Regions from separate parts of the Kitasatospora sp. NBC_00458 genome, predicted to be linked through region 2. Evidence: riboswitches for the same ligand, from Rfam matches in the RefSeq annotation. Region 2 holds a riboswitch; each other region holds the start of a gene.

Region 1 (9,442 bases), 2.4 Mb from region 2:
ACGCCGCACGGGCGGCCCCCCGGAGGGAACCGCCCGTGCGAACGAGGAACCGTCCGACCCCGGAGGATCAGAAGTCCATGTCACCGCCCGGCATGCCGCCGCCGGCAGCCGCAGCCTTCTCCGGCTTGTCGGCGATGACGGCCTCGGTGGTGAGGAAGAGCGCCGCGATGGAGGCGGCGTTCTGCAGCGCGGAGCGCGTGACCTTGGCCGGGTCGATGATGCCCTCGGCGATGAGGTCGACGTACTCGTTGGTCGCGGCGTTCAGACCGTGGCCGGCGGGGAGGTTGCGCACCTTCTCCACCACGACACCGCCTTCGAGGCCGGCGTTGGCCGCGATCTGCTTGATCGGGGCCTCCAGCGCGATCTTGACGATGTTGGCACCGGTGGCCTCGTCGCCCTCAAGCTCCAGCTTGTCGAACGCGACGGCGGCCTGCAGCAGGGCGACGCCGCCACCGGCGACGATGCCCTCCTCGACGGCGGCCTTGGCGTTGCGCACCGCGTCCTCGATGCGGTGCTTGCGCTCCTTGAGCTCGACCTCGGTCGCCGCGCCGGCCTTGATGACGGCCACGCCGCCGGCCAGCTTGGCGAGGCGCTCCTGGAGCTTCTCGCGGTCGTAGTCCGAGTCGCTGTTCTCGATCTCGACGCGGATCTGGCTCACGCGGCCGGCGACCTGCTCGCCGTCGCCGCCACCGTCGACGATGGTCGTCTCGTCCTTGGTGATGACCACCTTGCGGGCGGTGCCCAGCAGGTCGAGGCCGGCGCTCTCCAGCTTCAGGCCCACCTCCTCGGCGATCACGGTGCCGCCGGTGAGGATGGCGATGTCCTGCAGCATGGCCTTGCGGCGGTCACCGAAGCCCGGGGCCTTGACGGCGACGGACTTGAAGGTGCCCTTGATCTTGTTCACGACCAGGGTCGACAGGGCCTCGGCCTCGACGTCCTCGGCGATGATGACCAGCGGCTTGCCGCTCTGCATGACCTTCTCCAGCAGCGGGAGCAGGTCCTTGACCGAGCCGATCTTGGAGTTGGCGATCAGGATGTACGGCTCGTCGAAGACGGCCTCCATGCGCTCCAGGTCGGTGGCGAAGTAGGCCGAGATGTAGCCCTTGTCGAAGCGCATGCCCTCGGTGAGCTCAAGCTCCAGACCGAAGGTGTTGCTCTCCTCGACGGTGATGACGCCTTCCTTGCCGACCTTGTCCATGGCCTCGGCGATGAGCTCGCCGATCTGGGTGTCGGCGGCCGAGATGGAGGCGGTGGAGGCGATCTGCTCCTTGGTCTCCACGTCCTTGGCCTGGGCCAGGAGCTGGTCGGAGACGGCGACGACGGCCTTCTCGATACCGCGCTTCAGGGCCATCGGGTTGGCGCCGGCGGCGACGTTGCGCAGACCCTCGCGGACGAGCGCCTGGGCCAGCACGGTGGCGGTGGTGGTGCCGTCACCCGCGACGTCGTCGGTCTTCTTGGCGACCTCCTTGACGAGCTCCGCACCGATCTTCTCGTACGGGTCTTCGAGCTCGATCTCCTTGGCGATGGAGACACCGTCGTTGGTGATGGTGGGGGCGCCCCACTTCTTCTCCAGAACGACGTTGCGACCCTTGGGGCCGAGCGTGACCTTCACCGCGTCGGCGAGCTGGTTCATGCCACGCTCAAGGCCGCGGCGAGCTTCCTCATCAAAGGCGATGATCTTGGCCATCTGAAGTGGTCCTCCGGGACACGGTCGACTGCTCGGACCAAGGGGTGCCCGCGACGGACGGCCCTGGTATGCGGGGGTCCCATTCCCCTACCGCTCCCTGGGGCCTCACCGACCCGGTCCGCTTATCACTCTCAAGCTGTGAGTGCTAACGCCAATGATTAGCACTCTGGGTGGGCGAGTGCAAGCCCAATCGGCGATCCGCGAGCCCCGGCGAACCCCTCCGCCCGCCGCCCCGGCCACCCCCGCGCACCGCGCCCGCGGCCGCTCGACACCGCGCCCGCGGCCCCGCCGCACCGCCCCGACGGCCCCGCCCCGGCCGCCCTCCGACCGCGGCCGGGCACGCCGACGGGCCCGTACGGCGAGTGCCGTACGGGCCCGTCGTGAAGCGAGAGGTGCACCAGCCGATGGGCCGAGCCGAACCCCTGGGTGTCGGAAAGGTCAGACCGCCGCGCGGACCATGTCCGCCTGCGGGCCCTTCTGCCCCTGAGAGATCTCGAACTCGACCCGCTGGCCCTCCTCAAGGGTGCGGTAGCCGTCCATCTGGATCGCGCTGTAGTGGACGAAGACGTCCGCACCACCGTCGACCGCGATGAAGCCGTAGCCCTTCTCCGCGTTGAACCACTTGACGGTGCCCTGAGCCATTCCGAACTCCCCTAGTGCTGTGCTGGCCCTTCACGCGCCCGCAGGTCTGCGGGCCCGGGTCTGGTTGGAGGCCGGCCCGGGGAACCCCCCCTGGACGCAGCCGTGCACGCCGCAATCCCCCGGGCGCCGCCGGAGGACATCCGGCGAACGGGCGATTGCGTCGACCGCGGCTGAATGTATCCGGATCGACGCCCTCTGCAACAGGGTCAAAGGTTGGGAATTCCCCGGGACAATCGGGGGACAGTCCGGGAGCAATCGGAAGGAAAGCCGCCTTTCCTCCCGGACATAGCGGACGGAATGCCCGAAATCCACTCCAGAATTCTGACACCGGCCTGACATGTTTCCCCGCCGCGGCCCGGTCGCCGGTCTCAACGACCGGACGGTCGGCGGCGGTACGGGTGCGGGCGGATCGGGTCGCGGGGAGAGCGGGGAGGGGTGGCGCTGTTCCCGGTACAGCGACACTTTACTCCGACTCGGACAGAAAATATTCCCGCCAAAATACGACCGGCCGTCCGCGGCACGGAATTCCGTGCTGCGGACGGCCGGGAACGGCGAAAAGGCGCTCAGCAGCCGCCGGCCACCGCCGGAATGATCGAGACGCTCGCGCCGTCCTTGATCTCCGTCGCCAGGCCCTCGGCGAACCGCACGTCGTCGTCGTTCACGTAGACGTTCACGAAACGGCGCAGCTTGCCGGTGTCGTCCAGGATGCGCGCGGCGATCCCGGCGTGGTTCTTCTCCAGGTCGGCGATGACGTCGCCCAGGGTCGCGCCCTCGGCGGCCACCTCACTGGCGCCGCCGGTGTAGGTGCGCAGGATGGTCGGGATGCGGACGTTGGCGCTCATGGGGGTCATCTCCTCGTTGCGGGGGGGCGGGGCGGGGCTGGGACGGCGGCGGGCGCAGGGCCCGGAACGGGCCGGTCAGGCCGACGCCAGGCCGGCGTCGCGGAACGAGGCCAGCGTCGGCCGGATCACGGCGGTCATGCCGGCCTCCGAGACGGCGTCGAGCGTCTTGAGGCCGTCGCCGGTGTTGATCGCGACGGTCTCCTTCGACGGGTCCAGCTGCCCGGTCTCGACGAGCTTCTTGAGCACGCCGACGGTCACCCCGCCCGCGGTCTCGGCGAAGACGCCCTCGGTGCGGGCCAGCAGCCGGATCGCCGCCACGACCTCCTCGTCCGTCACGTCCTCCACCGCACCGCCGGTGCGCCGGGCGATGTCGAGCACGTACGGGCCGTCGGCCGGGTTGCCGATCGCCAGCGACTTGGCGATGGTGTCCGGCTTGACCGGCCGGATCACGTCGTGGCCGGCCTTGAACGCCGCCGACACCGGCGAGCAGCCCGCCGCCTGGGCGCCGAAGATCCGGTACGGCCGGTCCTCGACCAGGCCCAGCTTGATCAGCTCCTGCAGACCCTTGTCGATCTTGGTCAGCTGCGAGCCCGAGGCGATCGGGATCACGATCTGCTCCGGCAGCCGCCAGCCGAGCTGCTCGCAGATCTCGTACGCCAGCGTCTTGGAGCCCTCGCCGTAGTAGGGGCGCAGGTTGACGTTGACGAAGCCCCAGCCCTCGCCGGCCGGGTCGCCGATCAGCTCGGAGCAGAAGCGGTTCACGTCGTCGTAGTTGCCCTCGATGCCGACCAGCTCGCCGCCGTACACACCGGCCATGACGACCTTGCCCTGCTCCAGGTCGTGCGGGATGAACACGCAGGACTTGAAGCCGGCCCGGGCCGCGGCCGCGCCCACCGCACCGGCCAGGTTGCCGGTCGAGGAGCAGGAGAGGGTGGTGTAGCCGAAGGCCCGCGCCGCCTCGATCGCGCACGCCACCACACGGTCCTTGAAGGAGTGGGTCGGGTTGCCCGAGTCGTCCTTGACGTGCAGCTGGGCGGTGAACCCGAGCTCGCGGCCCAGGTTGTCGGCCTTCACCAGCGGGGTCCACCCGGGGTTCAGGTTCGGCTTGGTGGCGACGTCGGCGGGCACCGGCAGCAGCGGCGCGTACCGCCAGATCGACGCCGGACCGGCCTCGATGCGCTTGCGCAGCTCCTCCGCGCCCTCGCTGCCGAACTCGTAGGCGATCTCCAGCGGGCCGAAACACTCCACACAGGCGAAGCTGGGGCCGAGCGGGAACCGGGTGCCGCACTCGCGACAGGACAGCGCGGCGGCGGGGCCGAGGTCAACGGTGACGGGTGCGGCGGTGTCGATAGCCATGATGGCGGAGGCCTCTCTCCTCATCTTCCCCGTGACGCGGTCGCGCCACAGGCCGGAATTGGCACCTGTCCCGCCGGGGCCTGTCGAAGACAGCCGCGCGAGAAGGTTGCCGGGACGTCGACGGGCCGTTCCCTCAGTCCCTCTGGATGAGCTCTGTGAAGTTGTGGTCGTGCTCAGCGGAGACCCCGGCGTGCGAAGGTCCGACCGCTGTACGAAGACTGTAACCGAAGGCGTCAACCCCGAACGGGACCGTCCGCCACGCGAGATGACCCGTCCCATCCGAACCCGCCGAGGAGAGAACAGTGCCCGCCGAACCGATCCCCGAGCTCCTCCCCGAGACGGCGTCCTGGCTGCGCCGGCGCTCGTGGAGCGCGGCCGACCGCCCGGTGGACCTCCTGCTCGCGGCCAAGCGCGCCCTGGGCCCGGCCGGCACGGTCAGCGTCGTCCTGCCCGCGCTGGACGAGGAGGCCACCGTCGGCGACATCGTCCGCATCATCCGCCGCGAGCTGGTGGAACGGCTGCCGCTGGTCGACGAGCTGGTCGTGGTCGACTCCGGCTCCACCGACGCCACCGCCGCGGTCGCCGCCGAGGCCGGCGCCACCGTGTTCCACCGCGACGCGATCCTCCCCCGGCTGCCCGCCGCCCCCGGCAAGGGCGAGGTGCTCTGGCGCTCGCTGCTGGTCACCCACGGCGAGATCGTCTGCTTCGTCGACGCCGACCTGCGCGAGTTCGACCCCGCCCTGGTCTCCGGCATCATCGGCCCGCTGCTCACCGACGCGCACATCCAGCTGGTCAAGGCCATGTACGACCGCCCGCTGGCAGTGGCGCCGGGCGACTCCGCCACGGGCGACGCCGCCGTCATCCCCTCCGGCGGCGGCCGGGTCACCGAACTGGTCGCCCGCCCGCTGCTCAACCTGCACTGGCCGGAACTCGCCGGTTTCGTCCAGCCCCTCGGCGGCGAGTACGCGGCGCGCCGCTCACTGCTCGAACGCCTGCCCTTCCCCACCGGCTACGGCGTCGAACTCGGCCTGCTGGTCGACGCCCTGGAGACGGCCGGACTCGACGCGCTCGCCCAGGTGGACGTCGGGGTCCGCCACCACCGCCACCAGGACGGCCAGGCCCTCGGCCGGATGGCCGCCACCATCTACCGCACCGCCCTCGAACGGCTCGACCGCACCCACCGGCTCAAGGCCTCCGCCGACCTGGTCCACCCGCTGCTCACCCAGTTCACCCGCGACCCGGAGACCCGCGCCTTCACCGCCCACACCCACCCGGTCACCGCCACCGAACGCCCCCCGATGCACACCGTCCCCGAATACGCCACCCGGCGTTAGGGCCTCCCCGACGGGTTTGCGGCCCGGACCCCCCGGCAACCAACCAACCATGGGCGATCTCACGACCGAACGTTCGAATCCGACCGGCACCGCCCCCGTCCTGGTGGCGTCCAACCGGGGACCAGTGTCGTTCGGCACCGCGGACGACGGCACGCTGACCCTCCGCAGAGGGGGCGGCGGCCTCGTCTCCGGCCTCTCCGCCATCGACGACCCGGACGCCGTCTGGGTCTGCGCCGCCCTCTCCGACGCCGACCGCCGGGCCGCCCGGGAGGCCCCCGACGGCCGCCTCGACCGGGCCGGCCACGACGTCGGCGGGCAGGCCGTCCGGATGCTGGACATAGACCCGGAGACCTTCGCGCGGGCCTACAACGGCGTCGCCAACTCGACCCTCTGGTTCATCCACCACCTGCTGTACGACACCCCGACCGCACCCGCCTTCGACGCCGGCTTCCGCACCGAGTGGCAGGCCTACACCGCGTACAACGCCGCCTTCGCCGGGGCCCTCGCCGCCGAGGCCGCCCCCGGCGCGGCCGTCCTGGTCCAGGACTACCACCTCTCGCTGACCCCGGCACTGCTCCGGGCCGCCCGCCCCGACCTGCGGATCGGCCACTTCTCACACACCCCCTGGGCGCCGCCCGAGTACTTCCGGCTGCTGCCCGACGACGTCGCCCGGACGGTCCTCACCGGCATCCTCGGCGCCGACCGGGCCGGCTTCCTCACCCGCCGCTGGGCGCTCGCCTTCGCCGACTGCTGCGAGAGCGTCCTCGGCGCCGCCGTCGACCGCGCCGCCCTCACCGTCACGCACGGGGGCCGCACCACCCGCCTCGGCGTCCACGGCCTCGGCGCCGACGCCGGATTCCTGCGCGAGCGCGCCCACCGCCCCGACGTCGACGAGCGGCTCGCCACCCTGCGCGAGGCCGTCGGGGGGCGCCGGACCGTCGTCCGGGTCGACCGCACCGAGCTGAGCAAGAACATCGTCCGCGGCTTCCAGGCCTACCGGCACCTGCTGCGCACCCGCCCCGAGTGGCGCGACCGGGTGGTCCACATCGCCTTCGCCTACCCGTCCCGCACCGACCTCGCCGAGTACCGCGCCTACACGGCCCGGGTGCGGGCGCTCGCCGAGGAGATCAACGAGGAGTTCGCCACCCCCGGCTGGCAGCCGCTGATCCTGCACGTCGACGACGACTTCCCGCGCTCGCTGGCCGCGTACCGGCTGGCCGACGTCGCCCTGGTCAACCCGATCCGGGACGGCATGAACCTGGTCGCCAAGGAGGTCCCGGTCGTCTCCGACGACGGCTGCGCCCTCGTGCTGTCCCGTGAGGCCGGTGCCCACGCCGAGCTCGGCGACGACGCGCTCACCGTCAACCCGTACGACGTCGTCGCCACCGCCGAGGCCCTGCACGCCGGGCTCACCATGCCGGCCGGCGAGCGCGCCGACCGCACCAAGCGGCTCGCCGCCGCCGCGACGGCGCTCCCGCCCCAGCAGTGGTTCCTCGACCAGCTCAACGCGCTGCGCTGAGCTCCTCCCCCAGCGCCGCCAGCAGTTCCACCACGCCGGCCGGGCCCGGGACCACCAGGTCCGCCCGGTCGGCGAGCTCCCGCACCGGCGCGTCCCCCACCGCGCCGCTGCAGACCAGCAGCCCGGCCAGGCCCTGCCCGCGCAGCTTCTCCACGGCCTCGAAGGCCGCCACGTCGCCGAGGTCGTCCCCCGCGTACAGCACGGAGCGGGCCGCCCGCTCCCGCAGGAAGCCCTCCAGCGCAGCGCCCTTGTCGACCCCCGGCGGCCGCAGTTCGAGCACCAGCCGGCCCGGTTCCACGACCAGCCCGTGCGCGGCGGCCAGCGCGCCGACCGGTTCCCGCAGCAGCTCGAACGCGGCGGCCGGCGCGGCCGTCCGCCGGGTGTGCACGGCCAGCGACCTGCCCTTGTCCTCCACCCACGTGCCGTCCGGCGCCCCGGCCGCGGCCAGGACGTCCGGCAGCGCCGTCCGCGCCGCGCCGACCCCGGGGTGCACCGGCGGCGCCGACAGCTCGCCGTCCTCCCAGCGCTCCGCACCGTAGTGCCCGAGCACCACGACCCCGCCGACCGCGGCGAGGCCCCCGTACTCCACCGCGAGCCCGGCCGGGCGCCCGGTCACCACCACGACCGCGCCGACGTGCGGCACCACGCCGCGCAGCGCGTCGACCACGCCGGGGTGCGCCCGGGCGCGGCTCGGGTCGGCCACGATCGGTGCCAGCGTCCCGTCGAAGTCCAGGGCGACCACCGCCGTCCGCGGTTCGGCGAGCAGCGCCGCCAGGCCCGCCCGTCCGTCGTCCGTCGTCGGTCGCGCGATGTCTGCAAGGCCCATGCCAGGCACCGTACCCAGGCTGGGCGGGGGTCACCCGTCGGAGCGCGCGCCGGGGCCCGGCGCGGTCGCGCGCTACCGCGCCGCGCGCCGGGCGTCCCTGACCCGCCGGAGCCGGTTGACCAGCACCGGCGCGTGCGCCAGCGCCTCCGGCCGGTCGAGCAGCGCGTTCAGCAGCTGGTAGTACCGGGTACTGGAGAGCCCGAGCTCCTCCCGGACCGCCCGTTCCTTGGCCCCGGCCGTCCGCCAGGAGCGGCCCTCCAGCTCCAGCACCGCCCGGTCCCGCTCGTCCAGCTCACCCGCGCCCATGCCGGCCAGCCTACTTGCGGGCCCGGGCGGCCTCCTTGACGGCGGTCTGCTGCAGGTCCTCCAGGACCGGCTTGGGGTCGGCGGTCGCGGCCGCCCCGATCCCGGCCTTGATCCGGTTGGACACCTCGGCCCAGGCCGGGTCGCCGAACGGGTAGAAGCTCGCGTTGCCGAGCCCGGCCGCGAACTGCTTCAGGTCCTCGTGCTTGGGGTCCTTGCTGATCGCGTCGAAGGCGTCCTGGGTGACCGGCAGCAGGTTGTAGGTCTCGTCGAACTTGAGCTGGTTGTCCTTCGTGTAGACGAAGGACAGGAACTTCTTGATCTCGTTCTTGTGCCCGTTGGCCTTGAACGCCATCATCCAGTCGGCCACCCCGAGGCTGCCGGTCTTCGCCAGGCCGTCCTTCTTCGGGATCGGCGCCGTACCGAAGTCGATCTTGCCCTTGGTGGCCATCCGCAGCAGCGTCGGGTGCCCGTTGAGCATCGCGACCTTCCCGGCCGCGAAGTCGGTGAACACCGGGGTGCGGTTCATCTTGCCGGGTTCGGGGTAGGTCAGACCGGTGGCGACCAGGTTGGTCTTGAGCCAGTTGAAGGTCGCCTGGTTCTGGTTGCTGTCGATGGTGTAGTTGCCGACATCGTCGGAGAGGCTGCCGCCGCCGCTGAGCGTCCACAGCATCGACTCGGCCGGAGCCTCCTCCGGACCGAGCGGCAGCCCGTACGGCGTGACGCCCGGCACCTTGGCCTTGATCTTCTCGGCGGCCTGCTTGAGCTCGTTCCAGGTGGTCGGCGGCTTGTCGACGCCGGCCTTCTGGAAGACCGCCTTGTTGTAGAAGAGCACCCGGGAGGAGGAGACGAACGGGATGCCGTACTGCGTGCCGAGTACCTGCCCGGCGTGCGAGAACGACTCCATGATGTTGGCCTGGGTCTCCAGCGAGA
Region 2 (9,442 bases):
CACGGGGCGCGCGCCGGCCTTCCGCACGCCCTCCGCGACCTCCCGGTCGGTGGAGACCACCACCACCGGGCGCCCCTGCGGCTCGGCCCGCACCAGCCGGCGGATCAGCTCGTCCGCCGTCTCCCCCGTCCGGCTGAACCGCACTCGCACCCCGCGCGGCGGCGCCATGATCACCGGCACGTCCAGGTCCTGGCCGTCGAACACACAGGTGACCTCCGCCTGGGTGCGCTGGGCCAGCATCGCCAGCCCGCCCAGCAGCCGGATCCGCTGCTGCTCCAGCGGCAGCGTCGGGTAGCCGGTCTTGGTCACGTTGTAGCCGTCCACCACCAGATGGACCTGCGGGATCGCCAGCAGCTGGTCCAGCAGCGCCGGGTCGTCCTCCGCCAGGCCGCGCCGCGCCACGTCGTGCGGCGAGGCCGAGCCCGGCACCACCGCCTCCACCAGGTCCGCCGGACGGATCTGCGACACCGGCAGCGCCAGCTCCCGCTGCAGCCCCTGGGCCGACTGCAGGACGGTGTCCAGCAGCAGCCGCAGCCGCATGTCCTCGACGCTGCGCCCCTCGCGGGCCGACCGGCGGCCCTGCTCCACGGCGTTCTCCAGCTCCGTCACCCGGTGCCGCAGCCGCCGCGTCTCGCTCTCGCCGGCGCTCCGCTCGGCCGCCGTCTGCGCCCTGACCGCCTCCAGCTCGGCGGCCAGCTTGCGGGTCTCGGCCTGCGCCCGGCGGGTGTCGCTCTCCAGCGAACGGACCTTCCGGCGGAGCGACTCGGCCTCCTTGCGGACGTCCTCCGACTCGGCCCGGTGCCGGTCCAGGTCGGCCCGCGCGGCGGCCCTCAGCTCCGTCAGCTCGGCCTGCAGCTTCTCCACCAGCCGGGCCGCCTCGGCCGCCGCGCCCTCGGCGCCGGCCCGCTCGGCCTCCTCGCCCGCCTCCGCGACCAGCCGGCTCCAGCCCGCCGAACGGACCAGGTAGGCGGCCGCGGCCACGTCCATCGGATCGGCGGCGCCCGGCACGGTGCCCGCCTCCAGGGCCCGGACCAGATCGGGCTGGCCCAGTCTCAGCCGCTCCGCTATCCGCACCCGGAAGGCCGGCTCGGACTCCAGCGCGGCGGCCAGCGCGGTCGCGGCGTACTTGGCCCGGCGGGCCGGGGTGAACTTGGCGTACTGGCGCAGCGACTGCGGCAGCTCACCGAGCGGCAGGCCGCCGAGCGCGTCGGCGGCCAGGCCGACCACCCGCCGGCGCACCCCCTCGGGCAGCGGGCGGTCCAGGCGCTCGGCGGTCGCCTCGGCCTCCGCCTCCGCTTCGGACCCGCCGCCGCGGTCCGGCCGGTCGGGCGCGTCGTCCGCCCCGGAACCGCCGTCCGGGGACCGGCCGGGGGAATCCGCCCCGTCGTGCGCGTCCGCTCCGGCCGCTCCACCGTCGGCTGCCGCCGGTTCGTCACCGCCGCCGGGCTCCTCGCCGGAGGCAGTCCCGGCCGCGCCCTCGGTTCCGATGGGAGCGGCCCCGGCCGCGTCCGGCGCCTGCGCGTCCACAGCGGGCTGCTGCCCCTGCGGCCCGGCGGGCTCCTTCGCTGCGTCCACCACGTCCTCGGCTCCGATCCTGGTCCAGCGGGGGACGGCCGGTGGCCGCCACCCCCGTCACACTCCGCGCGTTCTCTCCGTATTGTCCCGTGCGGCGGACGGCCACGCCGTGTGCCGCCCACCGCACGGACCGGGCATCAGCCCTGCTCGCCGGCGGCCTCGGCCCCGGCGTCCGCCGCGCCCGGACGGGCTACCAGCTCGACCTGGTCCACCGCGTTGCACCAGCGGCAGCGCACCGACTCCACGGTCTCGCTGAGGATCTGGGTCTCCTCGACCTTGGACTCGCCGGCCAGGTCGAAGTGGAGGAACTCGGTCACCCGGGCGGTGCGGGTGACGTCGAAGCGGGTCAGGTTTCCGCAGAGCGTGCAGCGCCAGCGCGTCTCGGCGGTCAGGGCGGGGACGGTCATCGGGGGTCCTCTCGGGTGGTCCCTGGATGGGCTCAGGCGCTCCCCCCGGAGCCCCGGCGTCGGCGGCGGGAGGCGGGAATGCCCGCCCCAAGCCTATTGCCTGGGGCAACCTTCGTGACCACCGGTCACGGCGATCGCCGCCTTGGGCCACCTGCCGTAACGACGCGGTGCCGGCCGGCCCGGCGGAGGGATGCTTGGCCGCATGGCGATCCCGGTCCTCGACCACGCCGGTGCACGGGACGGCCGACCGGCCGCCACCGCTCCGGCGGTCTGCTACGTGCTGATCGCGCTCAACACCCTGGTCTTCCTGCTCGGGCCCGCCGCCGGACTCAACCCGCTGTACGGGCGCGGCCAGGAGCGGGTCTGCGCCGAGCAGCGCTACGAGCAGCGCTGGGGGACCGTGCCCGCCGAACTGCTGACCGGGCACCCGCTCACCGCCGAACAGCTGGCCGAGGCCCCCGACCCGGTGCCCGGCTGCCCGGCCGCGCCGACCCCGGGGAAGCACCCGGCGCTCTCGGTGCTCAGCGCGCTCTTCCTGCACGGCGGCTGGCTGCACCTGCTGGGCAACCTGCTCTTCCTCCACGTCTTCGGCCCGACCGTCGAACGGCGGCTGGGCCGCTCCCGGTTCGTCCTCTTCTACCTGGCGGCCGGCGCGGTGGCCACCTACGGCTTCGCGCTCGCCGAGGCGCACTCGCCGAACTCCACCCGGGTGCTGATCGGTGCCTCCGGGGCGATCTCGGCCGTCCTCGGCGTCTACCTCCGGCTGCACCCGCGCGCCCGGGTCACCACGCTCGTCCCGCTGCTGCTCTTCCTGCCGCTGCGGTTCCCCGCCTGGCTGGTGCTCGGGCTCTGGTTCGCCCTGCAGTGGTGGTCGGTCCACTCGGCCGGCCCCGGAGTCGCCTACCTGGTGCACGTCATCGGTTTCGCGGCCGGCTTCCTCTACGCCTGCACCCTCGCCGAGCGCCGGACCCGGGCCGCCCGCCCCCCGCGACCGCCCGGCTGACGCCCGATACCCTGGCGGCACCTCACAAAGGAGCTCGCACCGTGATCACCGCCATCGTCCTGATCAAGACCAGTGTCGACCGCATCCCGGAGATCGCCGAGGCGATCGCCGCCATCGAGGGCGTCAGCGAGGTCTACTCGGTGACCGGCGGGTACGACCTGGTCGCGATGGTGCGGGTGCGGCGGCACGACGACCTCGCCGAGGTCATCCCCGGCCGGCTCAACAAGGTCCCGGGCGTGGCCCACACCGAGACCCAGATCGCCTTCCGCACCTACTCCCAGCACGACCTCGAAGCCGCCTTCGCGATCGGCCTCGACGCCTGACCCGTCAGTCCTCCGACGGGCGCCCCGCCCGTCGGAGTGCCGGGCGCCCGCTCAGGCGCCGCGCCGGGTGTCCGCGACGCAGCGGCCGCCCTCGTTCCGGTAGTTCCAGGCCGCGCCGTCGGTGACCAGCTCGCGGACAGCGGTCAGGAACCGGTCCACGTGCTCGTCCGGGGTGCCCGCACCGAAGCTCACCCGGATCGCGTTCAGGCTGCGCTCGCCCGGCAGCGACGGCTCCGGCGCCCCGCACTCGGACGGCGCGACGTCCTCGTCACCGAGCAGGGTGCGGACCAGCGGGTGCGCACAGAACAGGCCGTCGCGCACGCCGATGCCGTACTCGGCGGAGAGCGCGGCCGAGAAGTGCGAGCTGTTCCAGCCCTGGACGACGAAGGAGAGCACGCCCACCCGGGCCGACTCCGGGCCGAACAGGTTGAGCACCTTGACCTGCGGGACCTCCGCCAGGCCCGCCTTCAGCCGGTCGACCAGCGCGCGCTCGCGGGCCTCCAGGGCGTCGAAGCCGGCCTCGGTCAGCGCCCGGCAGGCGGAGGCGATCGCGTACGCGCCGATCACGTTCGGGGAGCCGGCCTCGTGCCGCGCCGGGCCGGTGTGCCACTGCACGGCCACCGAGCCGTCCTCCTCCCGGGCCACGGTCCGGGTGGCGCCGCCGCCGGCCAGGTACGGATCGGCCGCGTCCAGCCAGTCGGACCGGCCGGCCAGCACCCCGGCGCCGAAGGGCGCGTACAGCTTGTGCCCGGAGAAGGCGATCCAGTCCACGTCCAGCTCGCGCACCGAGACCCGGTGGTGCGGGGCCAGCTGCGCGGCGTCCAGCACCACCCGGGCGCCGTACCGGTGGGCGGTCCGGGTCAGTTCGGCGACCGGCCACAGCTCGCCGGTGACGTTCGAGGCGCCGGTGACACAGAGCAGCTTCGGGCCCTCGGGGGCCTCGGCCAGCGCGGCGTCGAAGGCGGCGACCGCCTCGGCGTGCGAGCGCGGGGCGCGCAGGTAGGTGACGGCCAGGCCGGCGTGCGCCCAGGGCAGCAGCGAGGCGTGGTGCTCGGTCTCGAACGCGAACACCCGGGTGCCGGCGGGGACGGCGGCGGCCAGCAGGTTCAGCGAGTCGGTGGTGGCGCGGGTGAAGACCACCTGGTCGCCCTCGCGCAGGTCCAGGAACTCGGTGACGGTGCGGCGGCTCTGCTCGAACAGGTCGGTGGAGAGCTGCGAGAGGTAGCCGGCGCCGCGGTGCACGCTGCCGTAGTAGGGGGCGTAGGCGGCGACGTCGTCCCAGACCCGCTGGAGCGCCGGGGCGCTGGCGGCGTAGTCGAGCGCCGCGTAGCCGACCTTCTCACCGGTGGCCAGCGGGACCTGGACGTCGTGGCCGAGGACGCTGAGGAGGGCCTGCGGGGAGGGCGCCTGGTCGAGGACGGCGGCCGGCGACTGCGGGGAGGAAAGGGACATGGGGATGCACTCCTTCTACGGGTCAGGACCCCGGGAGTGCAAAGTCGTCCGGTGTCCGCGCTTGTCACGCGGACGGTTCGCCGCATGACCCGGTCCTCACCCAGGGCACCCCGCCACGGACGGAGGGTTGCCGGACAGCCAGCTGGGGCTTGACGCTGTCGCTCATGACCTGGCGAAAACTCTAGGTCGCGTCCGCCCGGTGGTCAAACAGGGGTCCACATCCCGGACGGCCGTCCGGGGACCGGTCGGCCCCGGGCCCTCCGGACCTCCGCCCCGCCCGGGCGCGGGAACGCGAAAGGGCCGGCCGGGACGCCCCGGCCGACCCCTGACGGCGCCTCAGGCTCCGGCGGTGGCCTCCGACCAGTGCTTCAGCAGGTCCCGGGCGGCACCCGAGTCGATCGCCGCCGCCGTCCGCGCCATGCCGGCCGCCAGCTGCTCGGCCAGCGGCGCGTCGGTCAGGTCGAGCGCCACCAGCGCCGCCGCCGAGTTCAGCACCACGGCGTCCCGGACCGGACCGTGCTCCCCGGCCAGCAGCCGGCGCGCGACCTCGGCGTTGTACGCCGGGTCCGCCCCGCGCAGCGCCTCGATGCCGACCGGCTCGATGCCGACGTCGCGCGGGTCGAAGGAGGTCTCGGTGACGGCGCCGTCGCGGACCACCCAGACCTGCGAGGTGGTGGTGATGGTCAGCTCGTCGAGGCCGTCGTCACCCCGGAAGACCAGCGCGGTGGAGCCGCGCCGCGCCAGCACGCCGGCGATCAGCGCCGCGAGCCGGGTGTCGAAGCAGCCGATCGCGTGCGCGGTGACCCGTGCCGGGTTGGTGAGCGGACCGAGGATGTTGAACGCGGTCGGCACCCCGAGGTCGCGCCGGGCCGGGGCGGCGTGCCGCATCGACGGGTGGAAGGTCGCCGCGAAGCAGAAGGTGAGCCCCACCTCCTCGGCCACCTCGGCGACCCGGCGCGGCGACAGGTCCAGCCGGATGCCCAGCTTCTCCAGCACGTCCGAGGAGCCGCTCGACGAGGAGGCCGCCCGGTTGCCGTGCTTGACCACCTTGGCGCCGGCCGCGGCCGCGACGATCGCCGACATGGTCGAGATGTTGACGGTCTTGGCCCGGTCGCCACCGGTGCCGACGATGTCCACCGCCGGGCCGGGGACGGACAGCGGCTCGGCGTGCGCGTACATCGAGTCGACCAGGCCGGAGATCTCGTCGACCGTCTCGCCCTTGGCCCGCAGCGCCACCATGAACCCGGCCACCTGGACCGGGGAGGCCTCGCCGCTCATGATCCGGTCCATCGCCCACGCGGTCGCGGAACGGTCGAGGTCCTCGCCGCGCAGCAGCACCGACAGGATGTCCGGCCAGGTGCGGACCACCTGCGCGGGGTCGCTACCGCCGTTCGCAGGGTGCACGTTCACCATGGCTGACTCCAGCTCTCGTTCCCCGTCGTACGGGGATGACCGTAGGGATGGAGTCAGCCTATCGAGCGGCGGGGCGCGGGGGCTCGGCCGTTCACCCTTCTTCTCCCGTGGTGAGACGCGCGGCCCGGGAGCCCGGTCCGCGCGCCCCGTCCGGAACGCCCCGTCCCGGGTGGCTTCGCCCGCTCCGCCCGGGGGGCCGGCGCGCCTACCGGGCGGCCGGCGCCCGCTTGGCCAGCCGGGCGCGGAGCAGGGTGCCGGCGGCCTCGGCCAGCGCCACCGGGTCCACCGGCTGGGAGATCGCCGCGTCGGCCCGGCTCCAGGCGGCCAGCCAGGAGTCCTGCGGCCGGCCGATCAGCACCAGCAGCGGCGGGCAACCGTAGATCTCGTCCTTCAGCTGCCGGGCGAGCCCGAGCCCGCCGGCCGGCACCGCCTCCCCGTCCAGCACGCAGAGGTCCACGCCGCCCTTCTCCAGTGCCCTGAGCACCGCGGGGGTGGTCGCGCACTCCAGGTAGGACAGCTCCGGCAGATCCTCGGCCACCCGGCTGCCGAGCGCCGTGAGCACCTGCTCGCGGGTCGTGCGGTCGTGGCTGTAGACGAGAACGGTCAGCGTCTCGTCGGTCGTGTACGCCATGGGCCCTGCTCCCTCACGTGTGATCCGGACCACGTTCGCCTCTCCCCGGATGCTACTCCCGATCACCGGCCGCCGAGCCACTCCCGCGCGATCCGTCTCAAGCCGCCGCGCCCACCGATGGTCCGGCCGGAGGACAGCGCGTCACCCTCACGCCCGCAGTCCACCCGTACGGCGGACGGGGGCCTTCTCCCCTTACTACCGACGGGCCTCCGGGGGGTGGTACGACACGCAGGGCATCGGGGTCGAAGACGCCTTCGAAGAACCATCAGAAAAGGGACACGCCGCTGCTCAGCACCGGTACGGACGGCCCGTCGGGCACCAGGGGGGCATACCGCACGCACCGGACACTCCGAGGGACACCCCCCGACGTGAAGACGGAATAAGGGACCGACATAATGTCCGTCGTGGCGACAGCAACAGCAGTAGAAACCGGGCACGCGCACGGATCGGTCAACCGGCCGAACATGGTCAGCGTCGGAACGATCGTCTGGCTCAGTTCCGAGTTGATGTTCTTCGCGGCCCTCTTCGCGATGTACTTCACGCTCCGCTCCGTGAAGGGAGCCGAGTACTGGACCGAGAAGGCGCACGCCCTCAACGTGCCCTTCTCCTCGGTCAACACCACGATCCTGGTGCTCTCCTCGCTCACCTGCCAGCTCGGCGTCTTCGCCGCCGAGCGCGGGGACGTGAAGAAGCTCCGCTCGTGGTTCGTCATCACCTTCGTGATGGGCGCGATCTTCATCGGCGGCCAGATCTTCGAGTACACCGAGCTGGTCAAGAAGGACGGTCTCTCGCTGTCCTCCGACCCGTACGGCACGGTGTTCTACCTGACCACCGGCTTCCACGGTCTGCACGTGACGGGTGGTCTGATCGCCTTCCTGCTGGTCCTGGGACGGACGTACGCAGCCAAGCGCTTCACGCACGAGCAGGCCACCGCCGCGATCGTGGTGTCGTACTACTGGCACTTCGTCGACGTCGTGTGGATCGGCCTGTTCGCGACCATCTACCTGATCAAGTAACCAGCTGATCAGGTCGCTGGCCACCGGCTCCGGGTCCCGCCCTCCTGGGCGACGGCCCGATTTCGCCGGTGGCGACGCTCCCACCGACCGACCGCGCGCGCAGCCCTAGACAGGCCGCCTCGTGCCGGCCAGACCGGCCGCCGGGTGCACCCACCAGTCGACCAGATCCTGACACCGGGGTTATTCCGTGAAAAAGCTCTCCGCACGACGGCGCCACCCACTGGCGGCGCTGGTCGTCCTACTTCTCGCCCTGGCGGCAACCGGGGGGCTGTACGCCGCGTTCGCGCCCGCCGACAAGGCGCAGGCCGACGTCGCCGCGCAGTCGCTCGCGATCGATGAGGGCAAGAAGCTCTTCGCCGTGGGCTGCTCCTCCTGCCACGGCCTGAACGGCCAGGGTTCGAGCGACGGTCCCAGCCTGGTCGGCGTCGGCTCCGCCGCGGTCGACTTCCAGGTCGGCACCGGTCGCATGCCGGCCCAGCAGCCCGGCGCCCAGGTGCCGAAGAAGAAGAACATCTACTCGCAGGCCGAGATCGACCAGATGGCCGCCTTCGTGGCCTCGCTCGGCCCCGGCCCGGTGACTCCGACCGAGGAGCAGTACACCTCGACCAACCCCGAGGACCTCTCCAAGGGCGGCGAGCTGTTCCGCACCAACTGCGCCCAGTGCCACAACTTCGCCGGCCAGGGCGGTGCCCTGACCCAGGGCAAGTACGCCCCGTCGCTGGAGGGCGTGGACGCGAAGCACATCTACGAGGCCATGCAGACCGGCCCGCAGAACATGCCGTCCTTCCCGGACACCACCATGCCCGAGGAGCAGAAGAAGCAGATCGTGGCCTTCGTCCGCCACACCACCAACGATGAGCCCAACCCCGGCGGTCTCACGCTCGGCAGCCTCGGTCCGGTGACCGAGGGCCTGTTCGGCTGGATCTTCGGTCTCGGCGCGCTCATCGCGGTCGCGATCTGGGTCGCCGCCCACACCACCAAGGCCAAGAAGTCATGAGCCACGACATGTCAGAAGAGAAGCTCCCGGAGTCCCACGGCTCCGCCGGGCACCACGAGGTGGCCGCCCACGGCGATCCGTTCGCCGACCCGGGCCTGCCGGCCCACGAACCGCGTCGCACCGACATCGACGAGCGGGCCGCCAAGCGGGCCGAGCGCCAGGTGTCGCTGATGTTCGTGGTCTCGATGCTCGCCACGATCGGCTTCATCGCCTCGTACGTGGCCATCGACAAGGAAAAGATCGTCTACGTCTGGCCGCTGGGCAACATCAGTGCGCTGAACTTCGCCCTGGGCATGACCCTGGGCGTGGCCCTCTTCCTGATCGGCGCGGGCGCGGTCCACTGGGCCCGCACCCTGATGTCGGACGTCGAGCTGCCGGCCGAGCGTCACCCGATCGAGGCCGACGACGAGGTCCGCAACGACGTCATCGACCAGTTCAGGACCGGCGCCGCCGAGTCCGGCTTCGGCCGCCGCAAGATGATCCGCAACACCCTCATCGGTTCGATGGCCCTGGTGCCGCTCTCCGGTGTGGTGCTGCTGCGCGACCTGGGGCCGCTGCCCGAGGACAAGCTGGAGCACACCGGCTGGCTGGAGGCCACCCCGGCGAAGCCGTTGGCGCTCATCAA
Region 3 (9,442 bases), 1.4 Mb from region 2:
AGCGGTCGGCGGCGCGGTGGGCGGCGGCGGTGATCCGCTGTTCGTGGCGGCGCATCCCGGTGCCGGTGAACTGGGCCTGCAGCATGCGGCGCTGGCGCTTCCAGGCCTCGCCGGTGGCGGACAGGACGCCCTCGCCGGTGAGCATCCGGGCCCGGTGGGAGCGCTTGACGTACCGCTCGGGGTGGCGGCCGAGCACGTGCTGGACGGCCTCCGGGTCGGTGACGAGGACGGTGGGGCGGGGGCCGATCCGGAACGCGGCGACGCCGCCGAGGCGGCGGTGGGCGCGGGCCAGCAGGTCGACCAGCTCGGCCTCCTCGGTGCGCCACTCCTCGACCGCCTCGGCGGGGAGTTCCGGCACGGGCGAGGGTACGGGCCGGGCCTCGGGCGAGGGCTCGGCGGAGGGGGTGGAGGGGGCGCGGTCGGGGCCGGGGCCGGGGTGCGCGGTGGTGGTCACGGGTGCCTCCTCGGTCGGGGACCGCCGTCCGGTCCGCGCTGACTCTACGTCAGCCGGGAGGGGGTGGTGGGCGCTCCGACCGGTGGGCGCTCCGACCGGTGGCCGCCGGAGCGGTGGACGCTCCGAGCGGTGGACGCCGGACCGGTGGGGCCGGGTTGGTCTCTCGGGGATCCCGCCGGCCGCCCTTCGCCGTCCGGACCGGAGCCCGGAACGACGGCGGCGGTGCCGCGGTTCGTCCCCCTCGACGAACCGCGGCACCGCCTGTGTCCCGTTCCCGGAACAGATCCGGTCCGCTCAGATCTGCTGCCAGAGGGCCGGGACGATCGGGGGCTCCCAACCGACCTGGGCCGTGTGGCCCTGGAGGCACCGGTAGCTGACGCCGTTGAAGGTCACGGTGTCACCGGCCTTGTAGGTGGTGCCCGCCGCCCAGGTGCCGTTGCCCGGCCCCGGGTCGTTGGCGACCACCAGCGAGTAGGAGGTGGAGTGGCTGACCGAGCCGGCGCCCGTCACGGTCAGGTTGTAGGTGCCGGGCGCCACCGAGGAGGCGACCGAGACGCTCAGCGTGGCCGAGCCGCCGGACTGCACCGAGGAGGGGCTGACCGAGGCCGTCACACCGGACGGGGCGCCGGTGACGGTGAGGTTCACCGTCTGGGCCGAGCCGGAGGTGGTCTGGGTGGAGACCGACGCGTTGGTCGACTCACCGGGCTTGACCGTGCCGCTGCCCGGGTTCACCGCGACCGAGAAGTCGTTGGTCGGGATGGGCCCGCTGCCGACCGAGGTCTTCCACAGGGTGTAGGCGACGCCGTCGGCGCTGCGGTCCAGCACGGTGGCGTTGATGTTGCTGGTGGTGTCGCACGCCGAGTGGTAGCAGGAGTCGTACGCCCGGTTGGCGGTGCCGCCCCACTTGGTGGCCTGCGCCGAGGTCTTGGTGGCGCTGGCGCCGGCCGCGTAGCCCGAGGTCGGGATGCCGGCCGACTGGAACGAGGCGTCGTCCGAGCGGCCCTGGCCCTCGACGTTCTCCTCCGGCTGGAGGTTCAGCGAGTCCCAGTACGCCTTCATCGGCGCCGAGGTGGCGGAGTTGACGTTGTTGATGAAGTAGCCGGCGTTGGGCGAGCCGACCATGTCGAAGTTGTAGTAGCCCTTGATGGCGCTGCGCTGGGTGGAGCTCAGCTGGTTCACGTAGTGCTTCGAACCCTGCAGGCCCTGCTCCTCGCCCGTCCACCAGGCGAACCGGACGTGCCGGCTCATGGTCGGGTTCTGCTGCGCCAGGACGAGCGCGGTCTCCAGCAGCACGGCGGAGCCGGAGCCGTTGTCGTTGATGCCCGGGCCGGCCGAGACGCCGTCCAGGTGCGCGCCGAACATGGTCACCTGGTCGGCCGGGCCGCCCGGCCAGTCGGCGATCAGGTTGTTGGCGGTGTAGGTGCAGGTGGAGCAGGTCTGCTCGGTGACGGTGTAGCCGGCCGCCTGGAGCTTGGCCTTCACGTAGGCCAGCGACTGGCTGTACCCGGCGGTGCCGGTGCGGCGGTTGCCGCCGTTCTGCGAGGCGATGGTGTTGAACTGGCTCAGGTGCGCCTGGACGTTGGCGACGCTGATGTCAGGGGCGTTCGGGTTGGGGTTGGTGCTGCCCACGGTCAGCGTGTACTGCGTGGTGTGGGTGGTGGCACCGGCGGCGGTCACGGTGATGACGTAGCTGCCGGGCGCCGTCGACGAGGACGTCGTGATGTTCAGCGTGGCGGAGGAGCCGCTCTGCACCGAGGACGGGGTGACCGTCGCGGTGGCACCGCTCGGGGCGCCCGAGGCGGTCAGGTTGAGCGTCTGCGCGCCGCCCGAGACGACCGAGGTGTTGATCGTCGCGCTGGTCGACGAACCGGGCTGGACGGAGCCGGAGCTCGGGGTGAGCGTGATGTTGAACTCGGGGCCCGTCACGTTGCAGGTCGGCTCGCCGCTCTGGGCGGGCAGGCTGACCGCGTCCCAGGCCGCCTTGGTGCGGTTGAACAGGTTGCAGGTCGGGTCGAGGTTCTTGGCGGCGGTCAGGGTGGTGGTCCGGTACTTCTTGTAGGTCATGCCGCTGGTCTTGAGCAGCATGCCGCCGTAGAAGATCCGGCCCGCGTCCTTGATGCCGACGCCGGTGATCGTGGAGCTGTTGCAGGTCGGGCTGGTGGGCTTGCCGCCGCCCGGGTTGGAGCCCTCGGCGAGCAGGTAGAACCAGTGGTTCAGCGGGCCGGCGGCCGCGTGGACCTCGGTGCTCGGGATCGAGGAGGAGTAGCAGTTCGGGTCGCCGTTGACCAGCGAGGGGTTGGCCATGTTGCGGATCGGGCCGCGCCCGACCAGGTTGACCATCTCGCCGACGGTGTAGTCCGGGCTGTCGTACGGGGACGGCTCGTTGGCGTAGGCCTCGGTCAGCGCGCCGAAGATGTCGCCGGTGCCCTCGCCCAGGCCGTTCTCGTTGTTGGCGCCGCCGGGGGTGAACTGGTCGATGCCGTGGCCGAACTCGTGGCCGACGACGTCGATCGAGGCGATCCACTCGTTGGCGTTGTTGTGGCCGATCGAGACGGAGGAGCCGTCCCAGTAGGCGTTGACGTCGTTCAGGCCGACCTTGACCGGCCAGCTGCCGCCGTTGCCGTTGTGGCCGTTGCGCCCGAGCCAGTCCCGGAGCATGTCCCATTCCTTCTGCGCCGCGAACATCACGTCGCCGCAGGAGGTCTCCTTGCTGGTGGAGGTGCCGTTGCCCCAGGAGTCGCTGGACTTGGTGAACACCTGGCCGGTGGAGTAGTCGGCACAGGTCAGGCCCGGCCGGCTGGCGTCGCGCAGCGAGTAGGAGCTGCCGGAGCCGCTGGTGGTGATGGTGACCGGTGACGGGCCGTTCCACTTGCTGTTCAGCGTGCCGGCCCGGACGTCGTCGTAGCTGTCGACGACCTCGCCGCTGCGGGCGTCGACGAAGACGTGCAGGGTGCTGGGCGCGGTGGCGGTGCGGCCGGTGAGCACGGTCTCCCAGGCGAGGCGGCTGACGCCGTCCTTGACCCGGACGACCAGCCGGCGCGACTGCACGCCGTCGACGGTGGCCAGCTTGGTGCGGGCGGTCTTCTCCGCGTTCGCGGCGCTGACCAGGGGGGTGGTGGGCACGCCGATCGGCGCGGAGGACGCGGACTGCGATCCGCGGACCTTGCCCTGGCCGTCGGCTATGACGACGGCGTCTCCGCCGACCACCGGCAGGCCCTTGTAGGTGCGCTCGTAGGCCACCGAGTAGAGGCCGGCGAGCCAGGGGGTGACGGACTGCCGCTCGTACGACTCGCCCGGCCCCTTGGCCAGGGCGTCCAGGCCTGCCGCGGCCGCCTGGTCGGCGGCGTTGACGGCGGCGGTCAGCGCGCTCGGCGGCGCGACGGCCGTCGGGCCCGGGTCGGCGGCGGCCTGCCCGACCGCGGTGGCGGTGAGCATGCCGGCCAGGACGGCCAGGGTGGTGCCCGCCGTCAGTAATCTGCGTTTCATTCCGAGGCTCCTCGAACGTGGGGGTGCTCGACCGCGGACGACGTGCCGGAAAGGCGCTCACCGCGGGCCGCATGGGGGACGGCCGTTGCGGGCGTCCGCGCTCGGGTGCCGGAACCCTCACACGCCGTCATGCCACGGTCAACGGGTTCGGCGGGCACGGCGAGTGGTTGGCAAGTTCTGTCAAGGCGCCGTCCCGATAGCGGGGTTGGTGTCCGAAAGGGCAGCACGGGAGGCCAGGGCATGTGCAGAGGTTGAGACCACATAGTGGAGAGGTTGAGACCAGAGGGGAAAAGTGGTTGAGACCACGTCATGTACGGAGAGGCGCTCCGTCCAGTACCGTCCTCCTCAGCGGACCTCCCCACCGGAAGGCCCGGGAGCGCACTCGGGAGGGCAGCCCCGTTGCACCGGAACCGCGGCGCGGCGACCTTCGCCGAGGACGAGCGCTGGCGTGCCTTCGGCATCCGCCTGCGGCAGTGGCGCCGGCGGGCCGGCCTCACCCAGGCCCAGCTCGGCGCCGAGATCGGCTACGACCACACCGCCGTCAGCAAGCTCGAACACGGCACCCGCCGCACCAGCCCCCGCCTCGCCGACCGCCTCGACGACCTCCTCGCCGCCGGGGGCGAACTGCGCACCGCCTGCCGCCGGGCCGAGGACGGCGCACCGGAGGACGCCGCCGCCGCCCTCCCGGCCGACTGGGCCCGGCCGCCGCTGCCCGACCCGCCCGTCTCCCTCGTCGGCCCGGCCCTCCCGCCCGGGCTCTCCGTCTGGGTGCCCGCGCGCCTGCCCGACTACGGGATGCTCTGCCCGCTGCACGACGCAGCCGGCTGCGCCGTCCCCGAACCCGCCGACCTCACCGCCCTGCACGCGGCCTTCCGCGCCGCCGACCCCGGGACCGCCCCGCCCCTCGACCCCGACACCGCGCACGCCCTCACCGGCCTGCTCGCCGCCCACCTGCGCGCCGGGGAAGCCCCCACCGGCCCGGGCAACGCCGCGGTCGAGGAGACCCTCCGCGTCATCCTGCGCCGCCTCACCGCCCGGCCCACCGGCCCGGCCCGCCGCCCGCTCGCCCGGCTCGCCGCCGAGTACGCCCACGCCGCGGGCGCCCTGCGCATGCAGGACGGCCGCAACGCCACCGCGATGGCCTGCTTCGACCGCGCGCTCAGCTGGTCCGAGCTGGCCGGCGACCCCGCCACCCAGGTCGCCGCGCTCAGCGACATGAGCGCCCTCGCCCGCCTCGACGGCGACCCCGCCGCCGCCCTCGGCTACGCCCGCGAGATGGCCCGGGCGGCCCCCGACCGGCACTGGGCGGGCGCGATGAGCCAGATCGGCCAGGCCCGGGCCTACGGCCTCGCGGGCGACGTCCGCGCCACCGTCCGGCACATCGCCCGCGCCCGGCTCCACCTCGACCACATCAGTGCCCACGACGAGGCGGACGCGGCCTGGCTCTCCATCGCCTCGATGCGGCTGCGGGTCGAGGCGGGCGCCGCCGCCGCGCTGCGCGACGCGGCGGCCGCCGCCGACGACCTCCGGCTGGCCCGCCGCGCCGTGGCCGCCGCGGAGACGGCGCTGGCGCTCCTCGCCCCGGATCAACTGCCCTCCGCCCGGCTGCTGTTCACCGTCCGGGTGGCGGACTGCCTGCTGGTGGCGCGCGATCCCGGGGCGGCGGCGGAGCTGCTCGGTCCGGTGCTCACGGCGGGCGGTGGCGTCGCGGGGCTGCCGGCCCTGGTGCGGCACGAACTGGCCGGACTGCGGGCGCGGCTGACGGAGCACGGGCTGACGGGGTAGCGGGGGCGCCGTCCGCCCCGCGCGGGCGCGGTGCCGCCGCCCCGCGGCGCGGCGGGCGGCCCGATGCGGCCCGGTGGGCAGCCCGGTGAGGCCCGGTGGGCAGCCGGCGGGGATCGGTGGTGCCGACGGGTGCCGGTGGCTGCCGGCGGGGAGTGGCGGGATCTTGGCGGGAGCAGGCGATCACGCCGATCGCGCACCCGGCCCCGCCCGGGCGAGGATCGGATCACCGCCCCAACCGAGGCAAGGAGCCCCCGCCATGACCGGCAGTGCCGTTCTCACCGTCCCCGCCGCCGCGCCCGAGGCCGCCGCCGCCCACTACCTGGCCCGGCTCGCCTTCGAGGCCGACGTCTCCGACGTCCGCGCCGACCTGGCCGCCGGGGTCCCCGGGCTGGTGGTCGTCGACTCCCGGGCCGAGGCGGCCTGGGCGCAGGGCCGGATCCCCGGCGCGCTGCACATCCCGACCGCGCGGATCCCCGAACTGGCGCCCGCGCTCGTCGACCCCGCGGCGACCGTCGTCACCTACTGCTGGGGCCCCGGCTGCAACGGCGCCACCCGCGCCGCGCTCGCCTTCGCCCGGCTCGGCTACCGGGTGAAGGAAATGCTCGGCGGTTTCGAGTACTGGGCCCGCGAGGGCTTCGCCTACGACACCGACCGGGGCACCGGACAGCGCCCCGTGGACGACCTGACCGCACCCCGCTCCGGCATCACCTGCGCCTGCTGAGCGCGGTCGCCCGGGCCCTTCGCGCACGGCCCGCCGGCCGACCCCTGCCGACCCCCTACGCCCGACGACCCGTCAGACCGGAACCGCCGGTCCGGACCCCGGCGTCCGCTCACCGCCCCAGTGTGGCAACGGTGTTGCGTCCGCATTGCGCCCCGTTTCGGGAGACCGCGCACGAGGTCCGGACCGGCGGATTCGTGCGTTCCGCCGAGGGTTCCCGCAATTGACGGGATCGGCGGCGCCTTCCTAAACTCGGACCGGCGAAGAATGTCAGCCACAGGCCCCGGCCGGCTGACTGGCAACCCCCACACCGCGGTGGGGTGCCCCGGGGATAAGCCGGGTGACGTGGCGTTCCGGTGACGCGTCGTCACAAGCGCGGTCATGGCCCGGTAGGGCGCGGGGGATGGAGAACGTCGTGGAACAGCGGGCGGGCGGACGCAACGCCGCGAGCCTCAGGCTGGTGGCCAGGCTCGACGTCGACCTGCTGCGGCGCGCCAGCTCCCTCTGTCGCTGACGCCGGTCGGCCGGCCGGGCAGCACTGCCCGTTCCGGTCGGTCCGTCCGATTCCCTCGCCCACGCCCCGTGCGAGGAGGAGCGCCCAGCGGCCCGTCCTCCCGTGCGCACTGCTCCAGGAGAACGGATGTCCACCTTCCCCGCGCCCGCCCCCCGAGACCTGTCGAGAACCCTCCCGGTGGGCCGGGAGCCCGAGTACCGGAGGCTGCGCGAGGCGTTCGACCGGTGCGCGGCCGGCGCCGGAAGCGTGATCGTGCTGCACGGATCGGTCGGCAGCGGCCGCAGCGACCTGCTCTACGCCTTCACCGACACCGCCGCCGAGCGCGGAGCGCACGTCCTGGTCGGCACCGGCTCACCGCTGGAGCGGGAGTTCCCGCTCGGCCTGGCCCGGCAGCTGCTCCAGGGCGCCGACCTCGAACCGGAGGAGGCCGCGGCGGCGGAGACGCTGCTCGCCGACGGCGCCGCGGAGGGCTCCCGCCCGACCCCGTCGGACGGCCCGCAGGGGCGGCTCACCCAGCGCACCCTGGAGGGCCTGTTCCGGCTGGTCCGGCGGCTGGCCGAGCGCGCCCCCGTGCTGATCGCCGTCGACGACCGGCAGGACGCCGACCCGCAGTCGCTGGAGTTCCTGCTCTACCTGGTCCGCCGCACCCGCAGCGCCGGCGTGCTCACGGTGCTCAGCTCACGCGAGACCATGACCCCGTCCAACCCCTTCTTCGAGGTCGAACTGGCCCGCCAGCCGCACCACCAGCACATCCGGCTCGACCTGCTCTCCACCGAGCTGGTCGCCGAACTCCTCCGGACCCGGCTCGGCGCGGCGTCCGTCCGGCTGGCCGCCGAGGCGCACGCCCTCACCGGCGGCAACCCGCTGCTCGTGCACAGCCTGATCGGCGACCAGGAGAGCGCCGGCGTGCCGGACGAGCTGGTCGTCGGCGAGGGCTACCGGCGCGGGCTGATGCACTGCCTGCACCGGATCGACCCGCTGGCCCTGCACTACGCGCGCGGTGTCGCCGTGCTCGGCCCGTCCGCCACCCCGGAGCTCCTCGCCGAACTCCTCCTGCTCGCACCGGACTCGCTGCCCAGGGCGCTCTACCTGCTGCACGCGGCCGGTCTCTTCCGGGACGGCGGGTTCCGCCACCCGACCGCGGCCGGTGACCTGCTCGCCGCGATGCGGCCGGTCGAACTGGCCGCCCTGCACCAGCGGGCCGGCCGCCTGCTGCGGGCGGCCGGGGCGGCGGACGCGACGGTGCACGGGCACGCCCGGGTGGCGGAGGGGCACCTGCGCAGCTCCCTGTCGGCCGGGGAGAGCGTGGTGCCCCGCCAGGGCGCGGGCCCGGGCTCGGGCCCCGGTGCGGACCCGGCGGCCGGAGCCGGGGCGGGTACGTACGGCTGGCCGCCGGGCCTCGACGGTTCCGGCGGTTCGCACGCTTCCGGCGGTCCCGGCGGCTCCGGCGGCTCCGGCGGTTCCCGCGTGGACGGTGCCCTCGGCGGCGCCGGGAGCACCGGGGGCTTCGGGGCCGCCGTGAGCGCCGTCGGCAGCATGGCCGGGAGCGCCCTCGGGAGCGCCGCCGGCTTCGGCGGCGCCTGGGCGGTGCCGGAGCCCGGACCCGTCGCGGGAACGGCGGCCGGACTCAGGGACGGGTTCTCGGACGGGCTCGCGGGCTGGCTGACGGGCGGCTCCCTGAGCGAGCCGTCCGAGGCTCCGACCGGCGGTCCCGGCGGCCCGGCGGGCTGGCCCGGCGGACCCGCCAGCACCGGAGGGTTCGGGCCCGAAGCGGGCCACGGCCCCGCCGTCGGCGTGCTCGGCTCCTTCGGTACGGCCGCCGTCGAGTGCGTCCCCACCCTGCCCGGCACGGTCACCGACGCGGACGCCGCGCTGCGGCACGAACTCAAGACCGTCCGCCACCACTTCTGGCACGGCCGGACCGAGCAGGGCGTCGCCGCGCTCACCCGGTTCGAGGCCGCACCCGGCAACGCCGCCTCCGCCGAGGCCCTGCGGTACTGGCTCGCCTACTGGTACCCGGGACTGCTGCCCAACCCGGCCCGCCCGCAGCCGGCCCGGTCCGGGGCCGCGGCCGACCACCGGGGCGACGGCATGCGGCTGCTCGCCGGGCTGCTGGCCGGAACGGTCACCCCGGAGGCGGCCGTCGTCCAGGCCGAACTCGTCCTCCGCGCCGGCCGGCTCGGCGGAGTCCGCACCGAGTCGCTGACCGCCGCGCTGACCGTCCTGCTCTACGCCGACCGGGCCGACCGCGCCGCCCACTGGTGCGGTCCGCTCGCCGCGCGGGCCGGAGTCCGCTGCGGCGCCAACTGGCACGCGCTGCTGGCCGCGCTGCGCGCCGAGACCGCGCTGCGCCAGGGCGACCTGCGCGGCGCCGACGAGGCGGGCCGCGCGGCGTTCGCCCACGTCCGGCCGGAGGCCTGGGGGGTCGCGGCCGGTCTGCCGCTGGCCACCATGGCCGCCGCCCGGACGGCGGCGGGCCTGCACC

Evidence for each region. A riboswitch is a leader RNA that binds a small molecule or an ion and turns the genes downstream of it on or off. The one in region 2 is predicted to bind S-adenosylmethionine.
Region 1: it holds a riboswitch for S-adenosylmethionine, as region 2 does, so the genes downstream of both, thrC (threonine synthase) here and OG550_RS10415 (aminotransferase class V-fold PLP-dependent enzyme) in region 2, are expected to answer to the same signal.
Region 3: it holds a riboswitch for S-adenosylmethionine, as region 2 does, so the genes downstream of both, OG550_RS04200 (AAA family ATPase) here and OG550_RS10415 (aminotransferase class V-fold PLP-dependent enzyme) in region 2, are expected to answer to the same signal.

Annotation. Positions count from the first base shown of each region.
Region 1 is NZ_CP107904.1:5,065,933-5,075,374, reverse strand. It holds gene groL (chaperonin GroEL) at 68-1,687, opposite strand; gene OG550_RS21145 (cold-shock protein) at 2,126-2,329, opposite strand; gene OG550_RS21140 (ubiquitin-like small modifier protein 1) at 2,893-3,171, opposite strand; gene thrC (threonine synthase) at 3,247-4,527, opposite strand; SAM riboswitch class I at 4,545-4,680, opposite strand; gene OG550_RS21130 (glucosyl-3-phosphoglycerate synthase) at 4,830-5,861, shown strand; gene OG550_RS21125 (alpha,alpha-trehalose-phosphate synthase (UDP-forming)) at 5,911-7,380, shown strand; gene otsB (trehalose-phosphatase) at 7,364-8,206, opposite strand; gene OG550_RS21115 (DUF3263 domain-containing protein) at 8,279-8,512, opposite strand; gene OG550_RS21110 (extracellular solute-binding protein) at 8,523-9,442, opposite strand, start outside.
Region 2 is NZ_CP107904.1:2,648,427-2,657,868, forward strand. It holds gene OG550_RS10395 (NYN domain-containing protein) at 1-1,263, opposite strand, end outside; gene OG550_RS10400 (hypothetical protein) at 1,713-1,982, opposite strand; gene OG550_RS10405 (rhomboid family intramembrane serine protease) at 2,185-2,985, shown strand; gene OG550_RS10410 (Lrp/AsnC ligand binding domain-containing protein) at 3,027-3,308, shown strand; gene OG550_RS10415 (aminotransferase class V-fold PLP-dependent enzyme) at 3,360-4,760, opposite strand; SAM riboswitch class IV at 4,813-4,930, opposite strand; gene trpD (anthranilate phosphoribosyltransferase) at 5,097-6,173, opposite strand; gene OG550_RS10425 (hypothetical protein) at 6,379-6,804, opposite strand; gene ctaE (aa3-type cytochrome oxidase subunit III) at 7,200-7,820, shown strand; gene qcrC (cytochrome bc1 complex diheme cytochrome c subunit) at 8,008-8,817, shown strand; gene qcrA (cytochrome bc1 complex Rieske iron-sulfur subunit) at 8,814-9,442, shown strand, end outside.
Region 3 is NZ_CP107904.1:1,243,224-1,252,665, reverse strand. It holds gene OG550_RS04220 (cytochrome P450) at 1-454, opposite strand, end outside; gene OG550_RS04215 (M28 family peptidase) at 749-3,940, opposite strand; gene OG550_RS04210 (helix-turn-helix transcriptional regulator) at 4,340-5,725, shown strand; gene OG550_RS04205 (rhodanese-like domain-containing protein) at 5,982-6,446, shown strand; SAM riboswitch class IV at 6,703-6,825, shown strand; gene OG550_RS04200 (AAA family ATPase) at 7,084-9,442, shown strand, end outside.